One region of the Clostridium chromiireducens genome, then DNA from elsewhere that is predicted to be linked to it. Evidence: riboswitches for the same ligand, from Rfam matches in the RefSeq annotation. Region 1 holds a riboswitch; each other region holds the start of a gene.
What was found. A riboswitch is a leader RNA that binds a small molecule or an ion and turns the genes downstream of it on or off. The one in region 1 is predicted to bind lysine.

Region 1 (7,938 bases):
TCTATCTTATCACCTGGAAGTCCTATTAATCTTTTTATTAATATATCTCCTTTAAATTCATCATTTTTAAATAATACTATATCTCCTTCTTTTAAACTCTCTGGACTATAAACCCTAGTTACAATAAGCCTATCTTTAACTTCCAATGTTGGTATCATGGATCCACTTGTAATCCAAACACCATAACCTACAAAACGATAAACTAAAAATCCTATACAAGCAATAACAGCTATATCGATTATCCATTCCTTTATTATTGACTTTTTTCTAAGTTTTTTGCGCTTCAAATCTTCATCTTCATTATTTTCTGCCACAGTATTGCCTCCATATCATATAATTAATAATAATTATATACTTTCCTATGATTAATATTTCACCTTATCTGTGTTATTAGTAATTTTTATGCTTTATTTTTCAACACCATTTTAGTATACCATAATTTTCTCAATAAAATATTTATAAGTTGTTAACTTTTATACGATTTACTATCATTAATATTTATTTTTACTTTGTCTTACTTTGCCTTATTAAAAAAACACTTTAGTGTCAAGACTCAGTTTTCTTAAATAACTTTGTAATAAAAATATGCACTAATCCAAAAAATTAGTGCATATCTCTTCTATCTATTTATAATCTTGGGAAAGAATATCAATAAAAGCGCATTCATTAAAAGTATGCCTTAAACCAACATTGAATAATAATTCAATGTGGAACCTTTTAAAAATAAGTTTGTAAAAGACTTATTTACTCTATATCATTTTTTAATAGATCTTCATAGGATTCTCTCTTGCAAATTAGCCTTGCTTCATTATCCTTAACCATTACTACTGATGGCTTCGGTATCTTATTGTAATTGCTTGACATTGAATATCCATAGGCACCCGTAGTCATTATTGCTAAAATATCGCCGCTTTCAACTTGTGGAAGTTTAACATTTTCTAATAATATATCTCCTGATTCACAGCACTTCCCTGATATGGTCACAGTTTCTTCTGAAACCTCAGAAACCTTATTAGCAAGAATACATTCATACTCTGCATTATATAGGGCTGGTCGTATATTATCTGTCATTCCTCCATCTACTGATACATACGTTCTAATACCTGGAATCTCTTTGATTGATCCCACAGTATATAATGTAAGTCCTGCATTAGCTACGATACTTCTTCCAGGTTCTATTGTAAGAATTGGTCTTTCTTGACCAGTTCTAGCACAAACTTCATCAACTTTATTAATTATCGTTTTGCAATATTCCTCAGTAGTCTTAGGTTCATCATCCTTAGTATAGTATACACCAAAACCGCCTCCAAAATCTACTTCTTTTATTAAGTAACCAAGGTTGTCTTTGGTGTTTCTTACAAGCTCTAGCATTATTTCCACAGCATCTGCATATGGTTCTAAATCAAAGATTTGTGAACCTATATGACAATGTATTCCTGCAAGATTTATACTTTCCAGACTTATAGCCTTCTTAATAGCATCTTCTATAACTGTACCTACTGGTGCAAATCCAAATTTGGAATCTATTTGTCCAGTTTTTATATACTCATGAGTATGAGCCTCAATTCCTGGTGTTATTCTCAAATAAATATCCTGTACTTTATTATATTCCTTAGCTATATTATTTAGCATTTCCATTTCATAGCAATTATCTACTACAAAATTACCTACACCTAATTTAACACCTAACTGAATTTCATCTAATGTCTTATTATTTCCGTGAAACATTACTTTTTCAAGTGGAAATCCTGCTTTATGAGCTGTGTATAACTCTCCTCCTGAAACAACATCTAAATGCATTTTTTCTTCTTTTAGCAACTTGCACATTTGCAGTGTCAAAAATGCCTTTCCGGCAAACGCTACTCTATTATTGTTTTCTTCGCATTTAAAATGATTTCTATAATCTCTACAATATTCTCTTATCAAATCTTCATCGAATACATATAAAGGACTTCCATATTCTTTTACTAAATCTTTAGAACTAACTCCCCCAATTACTAATTGATTGTCCTGTTCTTTCATTGTTCCAAACAATTTCATTTGCCTAACCCCCAAATTAATTATACTTATTATCAAGTTATTTATCTTTAAATAATCTAGCCGTGATAATAAAGGCATGTATCCTCTATTCATCCTGCGATTAAAAAGCAACAGTTATCGAAAGCCATTAAGCTCCCTTTAATAATATTATAAAAAAAATCTATACGATAGTTTTTATGTTTTCCACGAAAAGAAATTACCTACTTCTTTGGTTTTATTATGATTTTTGCCCAAAAAACAAACGCCACAGAATATGTCTGTGACGAGTGGTAGATTACGCTAAATTTGTATGCATATTAATTTCATTAATTATCAATTTATAAAATTAAATTATTAAATATTTTTCCAAATATAGAACAATCAAAATTATTATTTTAAATTGTTAATTAAAATGCACCTTGTAGCTCAACACTTTCGTGACAGTTATTCACATATTTTATGAATCCCCAGAAATAAATTACCGCATAATAAGTTATTCCTTCGGCCGTAATACCTTTCAGCATAAATCATCGTTTGCCAACTACTTATACCTACTCTTTATTAAAGCACCTCTACCCCAGGTCATATTATATTTATATTCTATCTAAATAGTAGACTTCTTATCTACCCATAGGTTCTTTAGACTTCTAATGACTATAATATCATATTATTAAACTGTTACAAATATGATACCATAAATTTTACTTAAATCAACATTTTTTTTATTATTCATACATCAAGTGTAGGATTATATTTTCTATTCTTTTCTATAATTATCCATAAGATTGCACATAATGCTTGCTGAAGATGGTGGAGTAAATGTTATAGCATTAGCCCCAGCCTGAATAGTCTCAATAATTGATTCATCAGTTGGTCCTCCAGTCGCTATTATCGGAAACTCTGGAAAAATTTTTCTGATGTTTCGAACTATTTCAGCTGTTTTTTTACCACCAGAAACATTCAATATAGTCGCACCGGCTTCAATTCTCTTAGAAATATCTTCATCTTCCGAAATAACAGTTACTATTACCGGTATATCTATGGTGGCCCTAATTTTTCTTACTACTTCATTACTTGTTGGAGCATTTACAACTACCCCCATGGCCCCCTTAAATTCTGCATCCATTGCTAAATTTACTACTCTCTTCCCTTGAGTTATTCCTCCTCCTACGCCACAAAATACAGGAACATCTGCTGCCATCACAAGTGCTTGTGTAATCACTGGCTGTGGTGTAAATGGATAAACCGCAATAATAGCATCAGCGTTACTATTCCTTATTAATGCAACATCAGTACTAAATAACAATGATTTTATTCTCTTTCCAAAAATCTTAATTCCACCACAATTTCTTATAACCGTTGGAACTTCAATCACATGATTTCTAAGTGTACCTTTTATTTGCGGAACAAACTTAGCTTCTTTACTTGTCATAGATCCTATCCCCTCCCCATAATCATTAAACTTAATAATTACAATTCAACTTATAATAATTTTAAATCATACACTCTTATATAATTTAAATTTAATATTTTTACAGTAACTCATATCTCTCTCATAAAATCTCTTTATCAGCAAAACATAATCTTATATGTATTCACCATATTCATTAACCTTAAAGTAATCCTATTTTTAATAGCGTTTTATAGGCCATGGCAGATAACTTATCCTTCATTTAAGCATCCTATGAAAATGTATTAGTGTATCCTAATAAGAATAGTATCCTAAAGTCTCTCTACTTATAGACTATATTCTTTTAATTCTATACTATTATTATACTATTTTATCATTTTCCTTAAAGTTAAATTTATATTTACTGTTTGTCCACATTATCCACACTTTTTATCCACAGATGTGTGTATATTGTTTATAACAATATATTATAAATTCTTTTAAGGCAAAAATGCTAGTAAAACTTTTCTGCAAAATCCTCTCGATATAGCTAAATAAGCCTATTTTTCAACATTCTCAACAGAAATTTTGTGTAATTTTGCTATTAAATGAGTTTAAATAACATAATTATTTACTTTATGATACTATTGGAATTCAATAATTATTTAAAGAACTTACCATTTGTCTTATTTTTTTCCACTCGACTTATCCACAGATAACATAGGCTTATCAACACTATAAACAAACCCTTTATTTTACAGGCTTTACCACATATTTTTCTCTAATATTTATACAGTTTGTCCACAATCTTATTCACAGATTTTAGTATTATTGAAACTAATTTTAAACTTTTGTGTAAATCTTTTTATTAAACCTTAATAATTCCTTAATAGTTTGTTAACTTCTAATATAATACCTTAATAAAACATTAAACAATGGTGTACTGTATTGTAGTCTATTCATTCCTATCATATACTTTTAATCAAGAAAAAGATTTTAATAAAGGAGGTTTATTTAATGACGCAAAATGAATTTTTTAACATACTAATGGATGGACTAAAAGAAATTCCTGAAATAAAATTACAGGAAATTATATCCTATTATGATCATAATTTTACGCTTGGACTAGCTGCTAGAAAAACTGAAGAAGAAATAGTACATGAATTAGGTGACCCTAATTCTATTGTCAATAAATATAGAAATGATAATTTAAATATATATTCTAATTTAGAATGCTCTATTAATGATTACACTAATCAAGCAACCACTGAAACTTCTTATAATTCTATAACTGTTAATAATAATATTACAAGCGATAATTTCAATAATAACGCTACTAATAATGAAAATGATTTGAAAAATAATGTTGAACTAAAAGACTTAAATATAAATGATTCTCATGAAAATGCTAATTTAGATGACGATTTTTATAGACTTCATAGTTCTACTATATCATCTGATAATAAAGAATTCAATTCTCAATCTGCTGCTTCATATAAGGCAGATAAGAATTTTAGTGTTGACAATGATTTGAGTTATAATAATTGCAATAACTCAAACTATGATTATAATAGCAAAAATAATTCCAATAATTTTACTAATAATGTTTTTAATAATAGATCACCACACTCCAATGTAAATGCACTATTAAAGTTTTGTATTGCAATTCTAACTTTAATAATTTTCTTCCCAGTTATAACTGGAGCCATTGGTTTTGTTATTGGAATTTTGGGAGCAGCTATAAGTATTTTTATCGCCAGCATTGGGGTATTGGTAGGTGGTACCTTTACAAGCTTTATTGGGTTGCCTAATATACCTGCTTTTGTTGCTAATTTTCCATATCCTGTTATAGTTCTCTTCTCGTTAGGCTCAATTTGTCTGTCAATGCTTTTAGCACTTTTATTTTATTATCTTGGTAAATTTTTTATACAAATATTTATTAAAATCTATAATGTAATCAAAGGAAAAGGAGGTGCACTTTAATGAAAAAAAAGTTTATTTCTACTAATATGAAGATATTTATACTTGTATTATTTATTTTATCCATTACTTTTTATACCTCAGGATGCATTGTTTTGGTCCAAAGTGGATATAAACTTTCTGATTATGCTGATGAACTTCATGTAAATCCTAATTCTTTTAAATATGATATAAATTTATCAGGCTTTAACTTTGATTTTAATGCTTCTTATGTTTCAAAAGATTACACAATCAATGATAATATTAACGAGATTAATTTCAACTTAAATTCTCAAGATATCAAGGTAATAAGTTATGATGGTGACAGCTTAAAAGTTCAAATAAAAAGTTATAACACTATATCTAATGATTTATCTGAAACAGAAATCGAAAATAAAATAACCTTAGGCACGAGATACGATACCCCAAGCAATGCTAGTATTTCAGTAAGCATTCCTAACAAACTTAAGGATAAATCAACTTTAAAAATTATTACAAGCAGTGGAGATATAGATGTTTCTAATTTATCTATAGATACTTTGAATCTTACTACAGCTAGTGGTGAAATAAATACTGTAAATTCCAACTTAAATTATTTAAGCCTAAATAACTCTAGTGGAAGTATTAATTTTAATGGTATGACAGCTTTAGCAGAAACAAAATTAACTTCATCTTCCGGAGATATACACGGCGAAGGTACACTTGGAATTTTAAATGGTTCTACTTCCTCTGGAGATATTGATTTAAGGTTTGTGAATTCTCTAAATAATGTATCACTAAGTACTCAATCAGGCTCCGTAAATTTGTTACTCCCAAAGATTTCAGGTTATAAAGTTAATTACGAAACAGTTTCTGGGGATCTAAATTCACATAGCAATAGCCTTTCATCTGGTGACGAGAGCTCTCTTATTAACGTCAATACCGTAAGTGGAGATTTAAATATAAACTAAATCTTGTTCTAAAATATACGTATACCAGCCGAAAGAGAAGTTACTCTGTTACTCGGTTGCTAGAAAAAAGAACTGAGTATTTCTACCAATAAAAGTTGCACCATCTATGCTTGTTCCTTAGGCAAGCTAAGGACTAGCACAAATGGAACAACTTTTATTGAAGAAATACCTTCAGTTCTTTATTCGATGCAACACAATATGTTACTTATTTCGGCAAGTTATGTATTGGATCTCTATACTATAATTTGAATTTTGAAATGATGCTACTTAATTCTTCAGCCTTTATAGCTTCTCTTGATATTGTTTCTACTACTTGTTTCATAGCTATAGACGTATCATCTATGCCTTGTTGTATGCTGTGAGTGCTGCTTGAAACTGTTTCTGAATTCTTAGCTGTGTTTGATATAGCCGCACTTACTTGTTCGATTGATGCATTTACATGTTCAGACATTTCGGCAATTTGCTTTGACATTTGGCTTATAAACTCCCCATCTTCAGTATATTGGACTGCAACACCTCCATACCCTTCCAAATCATCTTTAACATTCGTTTTAATAAATGTTAGCATTTCCTTGCTATTCTCAGAAAGATTTCTAAATGCCTTTTCTACTCTTTCTATTGTATTCTGAATTGTAACTACTGATGAAGATGATTCTTCTGCAAGCTTTCTTACTTCCTCTGCGACTACCGCGAACCCTTTTCCTGATTCTCCTGCTCTTGCCGCCTCAATTGCTGCATTTAATGCTAGAAGATTTGTCTGTTCTGAAATACTTGCTATTGAATCTGCCATCACCTTTATTTCTTCAACTACTTTTGATTCTTCAATTGCTTTCTTTATGTATTCTTCTTTATTGTGATATACGATCCTTGTATTTTCAATTGCCTTCTGACTATTTTCTTCTATATTCTTAGCTCTTTCTTTTATATTATTTGAATTTTCATTCCCCGTTTCAGCCTTTGATGCTAACACTTCCATATTGGCAGTCACCTGTTGAATTGATGCATATATTTCTTCAACATTGCTACTATTTTCCTGAGTGCTAGAATCAATCCTTTCAAATTCTAAATTAATATGCTCAAGGCTTGCTGATATTTCTTGAACTGTAGCAGATGCCTCTTCACTTAATGCAGACACGTTAGTCGCATTATCTGCACATAACTGAATCATTTCTCTTAAATTATCTTGAGCCTTATTTAAAGCTAGTCCAATATATGCAAATTCGTCTTTTCTAGAAATAGTAATATTGGTTGATATATCTAATTTACTCATTCTCTCAGCCAAATGCCTTATTTTATGCAGTGGTGCTATTATGAATCCTATTGTTGTAAAAATTAATGTTCCGCCTATTACAACGACTACAGCTACAGATATAATCGTTAGCATTAAGCTTGTTTTTAATCCTATCCCAATACCAATCCCCATTAATATCATTACAATATAAACCGAAAAAATTCTTGTTGCAGTAGAATGTAAAAAACTTATCTTATTATTTTTATTCATAATTTATGCTCTCCTTTTTCTTTAATTCAATTTATTTAAAGCTTTTTTCTATTTTATCATTGGTCATCATAGTAGACTTCAATTCAGTTGATTTATCATGAATCAATAATCTCACTATT
Region 2 (7,938 bases), on a different contig from region 1:
TATATTGCTAACGGAAGTACACATGTATTGTTATCTCTATATGCAGTCGGAGTATTTATATCATTTACTTTATCACAGTTTGGGATGTTTAAGAAATGGACAAAGAGCAGAGAAGGAAATTGGAGGCATAAAGCTTTTATAAACGGATTAGGGGCCACAGTTACTGCAGTAACATGCATAATAATCGGAATTGAGAAATTTAAACATGGTGCATGGGTTGTACTTATATGTATACCAATCTTAGTAGTAGGAATGCTTAGGGTTAGAAGGCATTATACAAAAGTTAGGGAAAATTTAAGAATTGAAACAGATTTAGAAAGTTTAATTGTAAGGGAAGCTATAACTAAATATGTTATTGTTCCGGTCCAAACAATAAATAAATCTTTTATTAAGAGTTTAAATTATGCTTTAACAGTTGGAGAAAATATAGAGGTTTATCACGTGAGTACAGATGAAGAGATAACTAAAAAATTAATTGAAAAATATAATAGATTAGGAATAAGAGCGCCACTCATAATAGAGAATGCACCATATAGGAATGTCAATGAAAAATTGCTTGCTTATGTGGAAGAGAAACATAAACAGCTAAAAACCCATGAAGTTATAACAGTAGTAATGCCTCAATTTATTATACATAAATGGTGGCATCAAGCTCTCCATAATCAAACATCGATTCTACTTCGAAGAGCTATATTAAAGATGAGAAATGTAGTAATTATTACCGTACCTTATATAATTAATGAATAGCCTATATAAAAAAATGAGAGTAACCAAAGCTATTTTGGTACTCTCATTTTTTTGTTATTATGGAATATAATTTTTGCTTGGATATATACACATACAAAAATTATATATTTATGCAGATTTTTTATTAGAATAACTTACGTCAACATCATCTAAAGGAATAACTTTAGTTTTGTATTTAACCTTATAACCTATGTATAATATTATAAATAAAGGAAGGCCTATATATGCTGCAATTAATCCATTCCAATCAATCGCCTCAGGAGTAATATATGAATATCCTTGACCTATTATTATAATAATACACATTAATAATGCTAATATAGGACCAAATGGATATAAGCTAGCCTTATATTTTAAGTCATTTAAGTCTTTACCTTGGTGAACATATGCTTTTCTAAATCTGTAATGACATATTGCTATCCCTACCCAGGCAATAAATCCAGCAAGACCAGATGCCGCAACTAACCAAACGTAAACGGTACTTTCTGCATATAAACCTGTTAAAAAGCAGGCAGAAGCAATTAATGTAGTTAAAAGTACAGCATTTACAGGCACGCCTCTTTCATTTGTTTTAGCAAAAACTTTAGGTGCCATACCTTCTTTAGCCATCGCATAAAGCATTCTACTTGATGCATACATACCAGAATTACCAGCAGATAATACAGAAGTTAATATAATCGCATTTATCAATGAAGCAGCACCTGCTATACCAGCTCTTTCAAATACCATTGTAAATGGGCTGGTATCAAGACTAGCTTCAGTAAATGGTATTATTGCGCCTAAAACAATTATTGTTCCTAAGTAAAATATTAATATTCTCCAAAATATTGATTTTATAGCTTTAGGTATATTTTTCTCAGAATCTTCACTCTCACCAGCAGCAATTCCTATAAGTTCTGTACCTTGGAATGAAAAACCAGCGATTAAGAATATAGAGAATATAGACGTAATTCCTCCATGGAAAGGCCCATCTTCTAGAGTGAAGTTATGGAATCCTATTTGTTCTCCGCCCATTATTCCTACGATCATTAAAACACCAATTACAATAAATACAAGAACAGTAACAACTTTAATTCCAGCAAACCAGTATTCTGATTCACCATATGCTTTTGATGATAAAATGTTTAATCCTACTATAATTGCTAAAAACAATATACTCCAATATAGCGCGTTTACATTTGGGAACCAGTATTTCATCAACAAAGAACCAGCAACCATTTCAGCTGCTATTGTTATTGCCCAGTTATACCAATAATTCCATCCAAGTGCAAACCCAAGTGCAGGATCAATAAATTTATTAGCATAGGAACTAAAAGATCCTGGAATAGGCATATGAGTTGCCATCTCCCCTAAGCTTGTCATTAAAAAATACACCATTATTCCGACTAATGCATAAGCTACAAGTGCACCACCAGGTCCAGCCTGATGTAAAGTATCACCCATAGCAAGAAATATACCAGTACCGATAGATCCGCCTATAGCAATCATATTCAAATGTCTTGCTTTTAAGCTTCTTTTTAATTCGTTATTTTGTTCACCCATTTTTTCTCCTCCAGTATGGTTTTATAATTCCATAGGTAAGCAACTAAGATAATATAAACATTATAAAAATAAAAAAAGCCATGAGAGCATACTCATGACATAAATACGAAAATTATATATTCTATAAAAAATATTATAAACCATCGTATAATTACATTGAAAATAGCTCTCCACAAAATAATTCGTGACAGTCTTATGCATATTTTACATAAGCCCAGCAAATAGTATTAAAGCAATTAACTATTTACTTCGGCGAAAGATCCTTTCGTATCACATCATCAAGCTTACCTCCGCAATACTACTTTTAAATTTCGCGCCTCTATCTTAGTTATCTATCTATTATTTCACATATAATTATCTAATATAACTGGAGTTATGTCAATATTTTTAATTTTTTAATATAAAAATTAAAAATATATCACTTTTACTGAAATAAGAACAAAGCGGTTTAGTTGATATATTATTAATGTATTGATGAATATTTTAACAAATGCTTAGTAAAATCAACCAAAAGTATTTTAATTGACAACGATATAGGCTGCGAGTATAATTCAGTATAGAAATGCTTGTTATTGACAATGGGGTCAACTTTATTAAGGAAGGTTGACTTATTTTTTTAGAAAATTAAATATAGGGGGATACATTATGAAAAGATTAAAAAAAATAATTGCTGGGGTCTTATGTGTTGCAACTGTTGGTGTATTAGCAGGTTGTGGTTCTAAGAATGCAAGTAATGAAAAAGTGCTACGTGTAGGAATGGAAGCTGCATATGCGCCATTCAATTATACACAAACAGATGATGCTAATGGAGCAGTTAAAATTAAAGGAAGCAATGAATATGCCAATGGTTATGATGTTATGATGGCTAAAAAAATTGCTGACAAAATAGGTTACACAGTCGAAATAAATAAAATGGAATGGGATGGATTAGTTCCGGGAGTAAATTCAGGAAAAATTGATGTCTCAATAGCAGGTCAAAGTATCACAGCTGAACGTTTGCAAACTGTAGATTTTTCTGATCCATACTATAAAGCTAATATTGTGGCTCTTACTAAGAAAGGTACTGCTTATGAAAATGCAAAAAGCATTGCAGATTTAAAGGGAGCAATTTGTACATCTCAATTAAATACAGTTTGGTATGACATGTTAAAGCAAATTCCAGATGCTAATATTCAGCCTGCTATGGATACAGTTCCATCATTAATAGTTGCACTTTCATCAGGAAAGGTAAATGTTGTTGCAGTAGATAAGCCAACAGCTATGGCAGCAGCTTACTCGAATCCAGATTTAGTTATGCTTGATTTACAAGGTGATAAAGGATTTAAAGCTTCTGATGAAGATGTTAACATGGGAATTGCGATTAAAAAAGGAAACAAAGAATTAACTGACAAGATAAATAAAGCACTTTCAGAAATTTCAGAAGAAGAACGTAATAAAATGATGGAAGAGGCTATAAAAGTTCAACCATTATCAAAATAATACTAATAATAAATAAAGAGGAGGTTTATATGTATTAGCCTCCTTTTTTAATTAGATATTTCAAATGGTAAAATATATTTTTGGTGAGGTGGAAAATAATATGACATCAAATTTACCAGAGGGATTTTTTCAATGGGTTTGGTATCTTTTACAACAGTATGGCACTTTATTTATACAAGGAGCATTATATACACTTTTAATTGCTGTGATTGGTACGATAGCCGGGTGTATTATTGGTTTTTTGGTAGGTATAGTAAGAACTATTGAGGTAAATCCTGAAGCTAATAAAATTAAAAGTGGTCTTTTAAAAGGTGTGCAATGGATATTGACCGCTTATGTAGAATTCTTTAGAGGCACACCAATGATTGTACAATCTATGGTTATATTTTATGGTGCTATGGAGGTATTCGGCATTGATATGTCTCCATTGGCAGCAGGATTGTTAGTTGTTTCAATTAATACAGGAGCATATATGGCAGAGACTGTTCGTGGTGGTATAGCGTCAATTGATCCGGGGCAGACCGAGGGTGCAAAGGCAATTGGAATGACACATTTTCAAACTATGCTATATATAGTACTTCCTCAAACATTGAGGAATATTATGCCTCAAATAGGTAATAACCTAATTATCAATATTAAGGATACATCTGTATTGAACGTAATATCTGTAACAGAGCTATACTTCGCAGGTAAGTCAGCTGCAGGTGCTTATTACAAATACTTTGAAGTATTCTTTATAATATGTGTAATTTATTTTGTTATGAATTTGGCTGTTTCTCGCTTATTACGTTTTATAGAGAAGAAAATGGACGGGCCGGATAGCTATAAATTAGTAACAAGTGATTATATGTCAGGAGAAATTACTGAAAATAGTTCAACTATTAAAATCAAGGGAGGGAAACAATAATGGAAGCTATCGAAAATGTGAATGGCAATTCTCCTATATTAGAAATCAACCATTTAGGAAAAACTTTTGGAAATAACGAAGTTTTAAAAGATATTGATTTTAAAATAAATCAAGGAGATGTAGTTTGTATTATTGGAGCATCAGGATCAGGAAAATCAACCCTTCTTAGATGTATCAATATGCTAGAGACCCCTACTTCAGGTGAAATATTACATGACAAAGAGAATATATTAAGTAAACGTAAAGAAATAACTAGCTACAGGGCAAAAGTTGGAATGGTATTCCAACAGTTTAATTTATTTAGTAATATGACAGTACTTGATAACTGCATGATTGGAGTTACTAAAGTATTAAAGAAAGACAAGGATTATGCAAATAATATTGCAATGAAGTATTTGAAAAAGGTGGGAATGGCCCCATACATAAATGCAAAGCCTCATCAACTTTCTGGAGGGCAAAAGCAAAGAGTAGCAATCGCTCGTGCACTTGCTATGGAGCCGGAAGTCTTGTTATTTGATGAGCCAACTAGTGCTCTAGACCCAGAAATGGTAGGAGAAGTTTTAGCAGTTATGCGTGAACTTGCAAGTGAAGGGATGACTATGATTATAGTAACCCACGAAATGGCATTTGCAAGAGATGTATCTACTAGAACAGTATTTATGGAAAAGGGAGTTATTGTTGAAGATGACACCCCTAAAGTTATATTTAATAATCCTAAAAATAAGCGTACTCGCGAATTCTTATCAAGATTTATGGACAATTAAAATTAACTCCCGACAATGATTTAATATCTATAGTCGGGAGTTTTTTATTTTTCAATGGATTTACTAATCAATTTACCTATTCTAAGTTTAATTTATTCTTCAATATATAGTGAGTTATTATAAAATAGGCAGCAAAGAATATTAAGTTAATAATAATTACACCTATTAAAAGTAAATGAACTGGACCGAAAGAGTGAATATTATTAAATGGATTCCAATTACTTAATGAAAAAGTGATGCCTACAATTGATGAAATTGCTGTTGTAATTAAATTTAATACTATGAAAGCGCCAAAAGCTGAAAGAATTCTATGCTTGCTAAATAAGTGACCAATTGATATTGATGCATAAATCATAGTAATAAATTTAATGAATTGAACCAAGATAGCAATAAGACCTTCAAGTATTACAATAAAAATTTGTCCTCCAAACTCCGTATAAGCTTCTGAAAAGCCATGAGAAAGTTCAGAAAAGAATCTGGCAAATCCACTAGGATCAAATGCCATGATGATTATTGAAAGCACTGCGATGATCCCGCTTATTATATTCCAAAAAGTCGCAATTGAAAGTTTGCTTATAATATTGGTAATAGTAGTTACAGGAAGAGTATTCATTAAATATCCTTCATCTCCAAGTAGGTTCTTATAAAATCTTTGTATTACTACAAAAAAAGTTACTATAAACACAGCAGCCATAGTACAGCCATATCCAAAGATACTTAGAATAAATGGTATTCCACCAAAGCCGTCAAGTTTATTTGAAAAACCAGTTCCAATAAAGATTTTATTTATAATGGCAAAGGCTAATAATGCTATATAAAGTGGTATTAGTATTCTACCAGTAGCTTTTATCTCATATTTCATCAATTTTCCTAACATCTAAATACCTCCCTAAATAGAGCATCAACGCTCTTTCCTTCACTTTCTCTAATTTCATCAACACTTTTAGTTAAGAATATATTTCCATAAGAAATGAATACTACATCATCTAATATTCTTTCAATATCCGAAATAAGATGAGTAGAGATAATAATAGTAGCATTTTCGTTATAATTAGTTATGATTGTATTTAAAATATAATCTCTAGCTGCTGGATCTACACCTGCTATAGGCTCATCTAGTAAATATAAATCTGCCTCTCTACTCATAACCAAGATGAGTTGAACTTTCTCTTTTGTTCCTTTTGACATAGTTTTTAATTTATCATTAGGATTGATATTTAATTTTGCCAACATGTTATATGCTCTCTCAGGATTGAAATTATCATAAAAATCTTTAAAGAAATTAATAATATCAGAAACTTTCATCCAATCATTTAGATAAGTTCTTTCTGGTAAGTAAGATACAATCTTTTTTGTTTCTACACCAGGTTTATTTCCTGCTATTAGAATTTCTCCACTTGATGGAGTTAAAAGGCCATTTGCAAGTTTTATAAGCGTACTTTTCCCGCTGCCATTAGGTCCTAAAAGCCCAACAATTCTTCCTCGATTAACTGTTAAATTTATACCTTTTAAGGCTTCAGCATTAGCATAAGTTTTAAATAAATTTTTACATTCTAAAATAGGGCTATTATCCAGGCTGTCATTTTTATAAGCAGAGATTGTATCAGTTTCATTAGAATTATACAAGATTTTATTGTCAACATTACTCATTATTTCATCTCCTTTGATATAACTTCTATAAGTTGTATTGTCTCTTGTTTTGTATAACCTATTTTCTCCATATTGAAGAGAAATTTTTCGATTTGCTCTTTTGCTAAACCGTTTCTTATATCTTTTATCATACTAATATCCTCCGTAATGAATCTACCACTTGTTCTTTGACTAAATACTAAACCTGTTCGTTCTAATTCAGTTAATGCTTTTTGCATTGTATTAGGATTTACAGCTGCATCAGCTGCCATCTCTCTAACTGAGGGTAATTTATCCCCCGCCTTATATATGCCTGAAACTATTCTAAGTTGAATTTGTTCCATAAGCTGCACGTAAATTGGTCTATCGTCATTAAAATTCCATGACATAGTCTCACTCCTTCATAAATTTTATCATTGTGTTACTGTACTAGGTTGTTAATACAATAATACAATGACAGTTATTTTATGTCAATATACAAATTAAAATATTTTTAAAAGAAAATATTTTATATATTCCGTTAATAATCATATAAATTATAAAAAATAAATCTTAAGTAGAATGGAAATAAGTCGATATTTATAGAGAAATGTTATAATTTAGCATAGATTTCTAGACATTTTGATATTTGCATAACCGTAAGTCTATTTACAGACAAAAAATGAGGGGGATTTTCATGATAAAATTATTAGAGAATAATGAACTTGATATGGAGGCTTTGGAAATAAAAGATATAATTGATATTAAGTTATTGCAGAAGTTTCAGGATGATTTTGCTTTCGCTATGAATTGCGCGAGCGTAACTGTAGATAAAGATGGGAATCCGGTAACTAATCCAAGTTCTTATACCACTTTTTGTGATAAATTCGT
Region 3 (7,938 bases), on a different contig from region 1:
ATGATGTGCTTTTTGTAGAACGAGCCAACGAGTTACGGTATGTAGCAAGGTTAAGTACTTAAGGTACGGAGCCGAAGGGAAACCGAGTCTTAATAGGGCGACTAGTTGCATGCTGTAGACCCGAAACCGGGTGACCTATCCATGGCCAGGTTGAAGCGAGGGTAAAACCTCGTGGAGGACCGAACCACGTTGCTGTTGAAAAAGCATGGGATGAGCTGTGGATAGCGGAGAAATTCCAATCGAACTCGGATATAGCTGGTTCTCCTCGAAATAGCTTTAGGGCTAGCGTCGGAAAATGTGAGTAGTGGAGGTAGAGCACTGAATAGGCTAGGGGGCATAGCGCTTACCGAACCTTATCAAACTCCGAATGCCATATACTATCAGTCCGGCAGTCAGACTGTGAAAGATAAGTTCCATGGTCAAAAGGGAAACAGCCCAGATCGTCAGCTAAGGTCCCAAAGTGTAAGTTAAGTGGAAAAGGATGTGGGATTTCTAAGACAACTAGGATGTTGGCTTAGAAGCAGCCACTCATTAAAAGAGTGCGTAATAGCTCACTAGTCAAGAGATCCTGCGCCGAAAATGTCCGGGGCTCAAACTTACCACCGAAGCTACGGGTTCACACTTATGTGTGAGCGGTAGAGGAGCGTCGTAATCGGGCTGAAGTCGTACCGTAAGGAGCGGTGGACTGATTACGAGTGAGAATGTTGGCATTAGTAGCGAGATGTAGGCGAGAATCCTACAGGCCGAATATCTAAGGTTTCCTGAGTAAAGTTTGTCTTCTCAGGGTTAGTCGGGACCTAAGGCGAGGCCGAAAGGCGTAGTCGATGGACAATTGGTTGATATTCCAATACCACTATAATCGTTATTATCGATGGTGTGACGGAGAAGGATAGGATGTGCCAGCTATTGGATGCTGGTCTAAGCGTTAAGGGAGTCAGAGTAGGCAAATCCGCTCTGGCAATTCTGAGGCGTGATGGGGAAGGTTCTACGGAACCGAAGTATCTGATTTCATGCTTCCAAGAAAAGCATCTAGAGAGAGAAGTAGTGCCCGTACCGCAAACCGACACAGGTAGATGAGGAGAGAATCCTAAGGCCGACGGAAGAATTGCAGTTAAGGAACTAGGCAAATTGACCCCGTAACTTCGGGAGAAGGGGTGCCTGAGAAATCAGGCCGCAGAGAATAGGCACAAGCAACTGTTTAACAAAAACACAGGTCTCTGCTAAAGCGAAAGCTGATGTATAGGGGCTGACGCCTGCCCGGTGCTGGAAGGTTAAGGGGAACACTTAGTGGTAACGCGAAGGTGTGAACTTAAGCCCCAGTAAACGGCGGCCGTAACTATAACGGTCCTAAGGTAGCGAAATTCCTTGTCAGGTAAGTTCTGACCCGCACGAATGGCGTAATGACTTGTGCACTGTCTCAACTGCAAATCCGGCGAAGTTGTAGTGCGAGTGAAGATGCTCGCTACCCGCGATTGGACGGAAAGACCCCGTAGAGCTTTACTGTAGCTTAGCATTGAATTTCGGTATTGTCTGTACAGGATAGGTGGGAGACTGGGAAACTAGGGCGTCAGCCTTAGTGGAGTCGTTGTTGGGATACCACCCTGATAGTATTGAAGTTCTAACTGGATGCCATGAAACTGGTGACAGGACATTGTTAGGTGGGCAGTTTGACTGGGGCGGTCGCCTCCTAAAATGTAACGGAGGCGCCCAAAGGTTCCCTCAGAACGGTCGGAAATCGTTCGAAGAGTGCAAAGGCAGAAGGGAGCCTGACTGCGACACCTACAAGTGGAGCAGGGACGAAAGTCGGGCTTAGTGATCCGGTGGTACCTCGTGGGAGGGCCATCGCTCAACGGATAAAAGCTACCTCGGGGATAACAGGCTGATCTCCCCCAAGAGTTCACATCGACGGGGAGGTTTGGCACCTCGATGTCGGCTCGTCGCATCCTGGGGCTGAAGTAGGTCCCAAGGGTTGGGCTGTTCGCCCATTAAAGCGGCACGCGAGCTGGGTTCAGAACGTCGTGAGACAGTTCGGTCCCTATCCGTCGCGGGCGTAGGAAATTTGAGAGGAGCTGTCCTTAGTACGAGAGGACCGGGATGGACTGACCTATGGTGTACCAGTTGTTTCGCCAGAAGCATAGCTGGGTAGCTAAGTCGGGAAGGGATAAACGCTGAAAGCATCTAAGTGTGAAGCCCACCTCAAGATTAGATTTCCCATAGCGTAAGCTAGTAAGACCCCTTGAAGACTACAAGGTTGATAGGTCAGAGGTGTAAGTATGGTAACATATTTAGCTGACTGATACTAATAGGTCGAGGGCTTGACCAATAAATAATCAAGTTGTAATACATTAAAAATACTATGTGCAATTTTGAAAGAACAAAGCTTTCAAAGGAAGCTCACTCAACGTAGTTGAGGAGTACAGTTCATTAGACCAAATCATAGATTTGGAATGAACAAGCATCTCGTGATGATGGCATAGAGGTAACACTCCTTCCCATTCCGAACAGGAAAGTTAAGGTCTATAGCGCCGATGGTACTGCACGGGCGATTGTGTGGCAGAGTAGGACGTTGCGAGGTAACTTAAAAGATAGTTGTAATGACTATCTTTTTTATTTACAGTAAAAAAGTTCTTATGATTACTATATAAATAAATATTTGGGTAGAGAAAAATAAGAAATAATCCACAATGTATTGTAATATGCATGTGGATTATTTCTTATTAATGTGGATATTTTTAAATTGACATGTTTATATAATAATTACATCAAAATACTTGTAGATTCCTAAAATTCTCATCTTATACAAAGTAAAAATCCTTTGAGAACTTTGATTAATGTGTAGTAGATGGTATATCATTTACAAATAATTATTTAAGTGATATAATTGGAGTAATTTAATAACGAAAACCTAAGGTAGAGGCGCCAGTAATAAAGAGTACTCATCGTGAGTTGGCAAACGGTGATTGATGAGAAAAGGTATTATGGCCGAAGATTTGAATTATGCAAAGATTTATTTCTGGTTATGCATAGAATATATGTATAACTGTCACGAAAGTGGAGAGCTACAAGGATTTGATAAAACTATAGATGATAGTATTACAATGGAAGTTCTAATATTATTATAATTTAGTTTTGTACAAGTTTTATGCGATTAACTCTACCCGTTGGTATAAATTACTAACGGGTTTTCTTATTTAACAAAATAATTTTTAGGAGTTGGCAGATTAATGAAAGTAGAAGGGGTACTAGTACCATTAATAACACCATTTAAGGATGGAAAGGTAGATTTTAAATCTTACGAAAGAATGATCAATCATTATATTAAAGAAGGTGCAAATGGAATTATTCCACTAGCAACAACTGGAGAATCACCTACCATTCTTACGTGTGAGTACGAGAAAGTATTAGAAAAGACTATTGAGTATAATAATAATAGGGTGCCGGTGTATGTAGGATTGGGAGGAAATAATACAAGTGAAGTAGTTAAAATGTCGAAGATAGTAGAAAAGCATAGCGTAGATGGCATACTATCTGTAGCACCATATTATTCAAGACCCGATCAAAGAGGCATTTACGAACATTTTAAAGCTTTATCAGAATCAACTAACTTAGATATCATACTATATAATATACCGTATAGGACTGGAACTAATATTGAGAATGATACTGTACAGATATTATCACAGCTAAAGAATATAATCGGTATAAAAGATTGCTGCGGAAATATGAAGCAAACAACAGAATTATTATTAAATCCACCAAAAGATTTTTCAATTTTGACAGGAGAGGATGCGTATTTTTATACAACACTTGCGCTTGGTGGACAGGGAGGAATAATGGCTTCAGCTCATTTAAGAACTAAGGAATTTATAGATATATATAATTTAGTAAAAGAGAATAATCATCAAGAAGCATTGGATAAATGGAAGCTGATACATGGCATGATACCTCTTCTATTTTCAGAACCTAATCCTACACCACTAAAGTATTGCCTAAATAAGATAGGTTTAATAGATTCTGATGAAGTTAGACTTCCATTAGTAAATGTTACAAAGAAACTTCAAGATAAATTAGATAAGATGTTGGAAAATATAGCATTATAATATAGAGATATAATTATTAGGAATGATTAAAGAAAGTAGAAAATTAATATCAATAAGGACAAGAAGATAGCATTGTGAAGATTATAAAATATATTCTTAGTATTTATAAAAGGTCAGGAGAGAGGAAGTAGTAATTGCTTCCTCTTTTATTATTAACTATTATGAATAATATCTATAAGGATTATAGAGAAGATAAGAATTGTAAACGTATTTTTTGACTACTATACAAATTAGGAGTAATATAAAGAGTGAAAAAATTAACAAGGAAGTGATTTAAAATGATGCCTAGGTTTTTTTCTATGATCAAGAGTAAGGAAATTACAAGAGGGCAAGTTATGAAAGACGTAATAGCTGGATTTATTGTTGCTGTAATAGCATTGCCATTGTCAATAGCTCTTGGAATATCATCAGGGGTATCTCCAGATAAGGGGATTGTAACGGCAATATTAGCAGGGTTTATAATATCATTTTTAGGAGGCAGCAAAGTTCAAATAGGTGGCCCTACAGGGGCATTTGTAATTATAATTTACTCAATTATTCAAGAATACGGATTGAATGGGCTTATTACTGCAACGGTAATGGCAGGAATAATTTTAGTTATAATGGGATTATTAAGATTTGGTTCATTAATTAAGTACATACCACAAACAATAACTATAGGTTTTACTGCTGGTATAGCAGTAACACTTATGTCCACACAAATTAAGGATTTTCTCGGATTACATATTGATAATGTGCCAGCAGAATTTTTTGAAAAGTGGCAATTTTATTTTACCAATATAGAATCCATTAATGTATGGTCACTAATACTGGGAGTAGGAGCTGTAGCAATAATGGCAATATGGCCTAAGGTTAATAAAACAATACCAGGATCTATGATTGCATTAATTATAATAACTATTATTGTAAAAGTTTTTAGTATTCCAGTAGAAACTATAGGAAGTAGGTTCCAAGAAATCTCATCAACTATGCCAACACCTGTATTTCCAAATATGAACATGTATATAATAAATAAATTATTTGCGCCAGCTATGACAATTGCTATTCTAGCGGCGTTAGAATCATTATTATCGGCAACAGTAGCGGATGGCATGATATCCGATCAGCATGATTCTAATATGGAACTTGTTGCTCAAGGAATAGCTAATATTACGAGTGGATTATTTGGGGGAATACCAGCGACAGGAGCTATAGCAAGAACTGCAGCGAATGTAAAGTCAAATGGGAAAAGTCCAATAGCAGGAATGGTTCATGCAGTTGTGTTATTAATGACTATGCTAGCGCTAATGCCATTAGCTAAAATGATACCAATGACTGTACTAGCAGCCATACTTATAATAGTATCCTATAACATGAGTGAATGGAGAGTATTCAAAGCATTATTAAAAGCGCCTAAGAGCGATGTGATTGTATTATTAGTAACATTTGCATGTACAGTTGTATTTGATTTAGTAGTTGCAATAGGAATTGGAATGATTATGACTATGTTTTTATTTATGAAGAGAGTCTCTGATACTACTGAAATAAGGAACTTAGTTGATGAAGGCGTTTTTGATGACAGTATATCAAATGTATTAGAAAAAGCAGGTGGAAAGATACATGTTTACCAAGTCAATGGTCCAATATTCTTCGGAGTAGTACAAGAATTTATTTCTAAAATGAAAGGACTTGAGGCTTCTATTGAAGTTGTCATTTTAGATATGCGCCATACTCATGCAGTGGATGCTTCGGGAATAGATGCGCTAACTAAATTATTAAAACATTGCAAAAGTCTAGATATAAGGCTTTGTTTAACTCATGTACAAGATCAACCAATGAAGGTGTTAAGCAAGATGGGATTTGTGGTTAAGATTGGTGAGATAAATATCTATGAAACTAAGACAGAAGCAATAGAAAAAGCGTTTGACTATGTGAAACATTTGGAAGCATCGTAGAATAGTAGTTGACATAACTTATTAGATATTACCGGGGAAATAATATACTTAACTATCATTGATTCTTAATATATGCTTCTAATCTTAAATACTTAGTATTTACACATATGTAGTAAAATATATTATAATTAGACTCGATAAAAATTATATGCAGTAGATGAGGTATGCTTATGGAATATGGATGGGAGCGAACATTTCCGTTTCTGAAAATTGATAATAATATAATTGGGGAATTGCTTGAAGGTATACTAGAGAATGATTATATTACTAATGTAATTCCGATAAATGAAGGCTGCAGAACGACCAACTATATCGTAGATACAAATATACCAGAGAAAAAATATATTCTAAAGATATTTTTTTCAAAAGAGCAAAATTATAAGAAAGAAATTAAATTATTAGCTAAATTAAAAGAAGATAAGTTAGTTAATGTTGCTACTATTTACAAGGTTGGGAACAATGAGATTATACAAAATAGGGAATATGCAATTTATGAATACATGCAAGGAAAGACAATAGGTAAAGCAATAAGCGAAGGCTATAGTATAGAAAATAATTTTATTAAGGATGTTGCACAGTTTTTAGCACAAATACATAGCTATAAATTTGAGAAGGCAGGTTTTTTAGATGAAAATCTGAAAGTCGTAAATGAATTACCACCTTTAATACTATGGTACGAAAAATTCATGGGTAGTAAAGCTAAAGAGCGTCTAGGAAAAGATTTAGTGCATAAAATTTTATACATAGTGAATAAAAATGGTCATATACTAAATAAACTAGATAATGATATTAGGTTAGTTCATGGAGATTTTCAAGGAACAAATATTTTGATTAAGGATAATAAACTAGGTGGAGTTATAGATTGGGAATTTGCAATGGCTGGACATCCTTTAGCAGATATCGGACAGTTTTTTAGATATGAAGAGTATTTTAGTAAAGATATGATAAAAGTTTTTGAAGAAGAATATAATAAAATTTCTAGTTATAAGCTTACAAATGATTGGTATGAGATAAGTAAACTTCGAGATCTAGCAAATCTGATTCAATTAATAAATGGAGAAGGCAATATGCCAAACAAATATTCAAATATAAAAGATATATTAATCAATAATATAACTCTATTATCAAGCTAATAAGATTAAGAATAAAATATAATATAATGTCTTACCAGTTTGATTAATATAAATGAAAATTGTAATATAGGATGTCTAAAATTATGTCATTATAAGGTAATGAAAAAAAAATAACAATCAATATAATTTTTTAAAAATATATTGACAAATTTATATTAAGAGAATATACTAAAAAATATAAACAACGGTGTTTGTGAAACGTACAAAGAAAAGGTATGTTTTACAAGCACCGTTTTTTTATTTAGAATTACGATGTCGTAATAAATTAAGTAAATTAATTTACAAAGATAACTTGTAGAAGTATTAGAGCTCAATTACTTCTTGATTACAATTATTTGAATAATTTAAAGAAATTTCAAAAAAAGGATTATTATTATTCAAGAAATTATTGATTTTAAGGGGGATTTTTTATGGAAATTAATTTTGGCGATAGCAGTTTCTTATTAATTTGTTCAGCACTTGTACTTTTAATGACACCGGGGCTTGCATTCTTCTATGGAGGAATGGTGCGTAGAAAAAATGTTTTAAATACACTGATGTCTTCATTCTTTATTTGTGGACTAGCATCAATAATGTGGGTTTTAATAGGTTATTCATTATCATTCGGCGATGATATTGGTGGAGTAATAGGTGGACTAAATTTCTTCCTATTCAATGGAGTTGGGGCAGATCCTTCAGCACTTGCACCTACTATACCACATGAACTTTTTGCAGCATTTCAAATGATGTTCGCAATAATTACTCCAGCACTTATAACTGGATCTTTAGTAG

Region 2: linked by a shared signal. The riboswitch ahead of D2A34_RS05430 (amino acid permease) and the one ahead of lysA (diaminopimelate decarboxylase) in region 1 are both predicted to bind lysine.
Region 3: linked by a shared signal. The riboswitch ahead of dapA (4-hydroxy-tetrahydrodipicolinate synthase) and the one ahead of lysA (diaminopimelate decarboxylase) in region 1 are both predicted to bind lysine.

Annotation. Positions count from the first base shown of each region.
Region 1 is NZ_QXDJ01000001.1:1,187,955-1,195,892, forward strand. Features, by position in the region: gene lepB (signal peptidase I) at 1-314, opposite strand, end outside; gene lysA (diaminopimelate decarboxylase) at 745-2,040, opposite strand; lysine riboswitch at 2,434-2,602, opposite strand; gene D2A34_RS04700 (beta/alpha barrel domain-containing protein) at 2,777-3,451, opposite strand; gene D2A34_RS04705 (DUF1700 domain-containing protein) at 4,427-5,392, shown strand; gene D2A34_RS04710 (DUF4097 family beta strand repeat-containing protein) at 5,392-6,318, shown strand; gene D2A34_RS04715 (methyl-accepting chemotaxis protein) at 6,557-7,819, opposite strand.
Region 2 is NZ_QXDJ01000002.1:29,117-37,054, forward strand. Features, by position in the region: gene D2A34_RS05425 (APC family permease) at 1-747, shown strand, start outside; gene D2A34_RS05430 (amino acid permease) at 856-2,289, opposite strand; lysine riboswitch at 2,445-2,619, opposite strand; gene D2A34_RS05435 (transporter substrate-binding domain-containing protein) at 2,935-3,768, shown strand; gene D2A34_RS05440 (amino acid ABC transporter permease) at 3,869-4,675, shown strand; gene D2A34_RS05445 (amino acid ABC transporter ATP-binding protein) at 4,675-5,439, shown strand; gene D2A34_RS05450 (ABC transporter permease) at 5,516-6,316, opposite strand; gene D2A34_RS05455 (ABC transporter ATP-binding protein) at 6,310-7,014, opposite strand; gene D2A34_RS05460 (GntR family transcriptional regulator) at 7,089-7,457, opposite strand; gene D2A34_RS05465 (PocR ligand-binding domain-containing protein) at 7,745-7,938, shown strand, end outside.
Region 3 is NZ_QXDJ01000009.1:129,786-137,723, reverse strand. Features, by position in the region: partial or broken rRNA gene D2A34_RS24935 (23S ribosomal RNA) at 1-2,323, shown strand, start outside; rRNA gene rrf (5S ribosomal RNA) at 2,459-2,575, shown strand; lysine riboswitch at 2,904-3,070, shown strand; gene dapA (4-hydroxy-tetrahydrodipicolinate synthase) at 3,225-4,100, shown strand; gene D2A34_RS24920 (SulP family inorganic anion transporter) at 4,379-6,034, shown strand; gene D2A34_RS24915 (aminoglycoside phosphotransferase family protein) at 6,205-7,167, shown strand; gene D2A34_RS24910 (ammonium transporter) at 7,578-7,938, shown strand, end outside.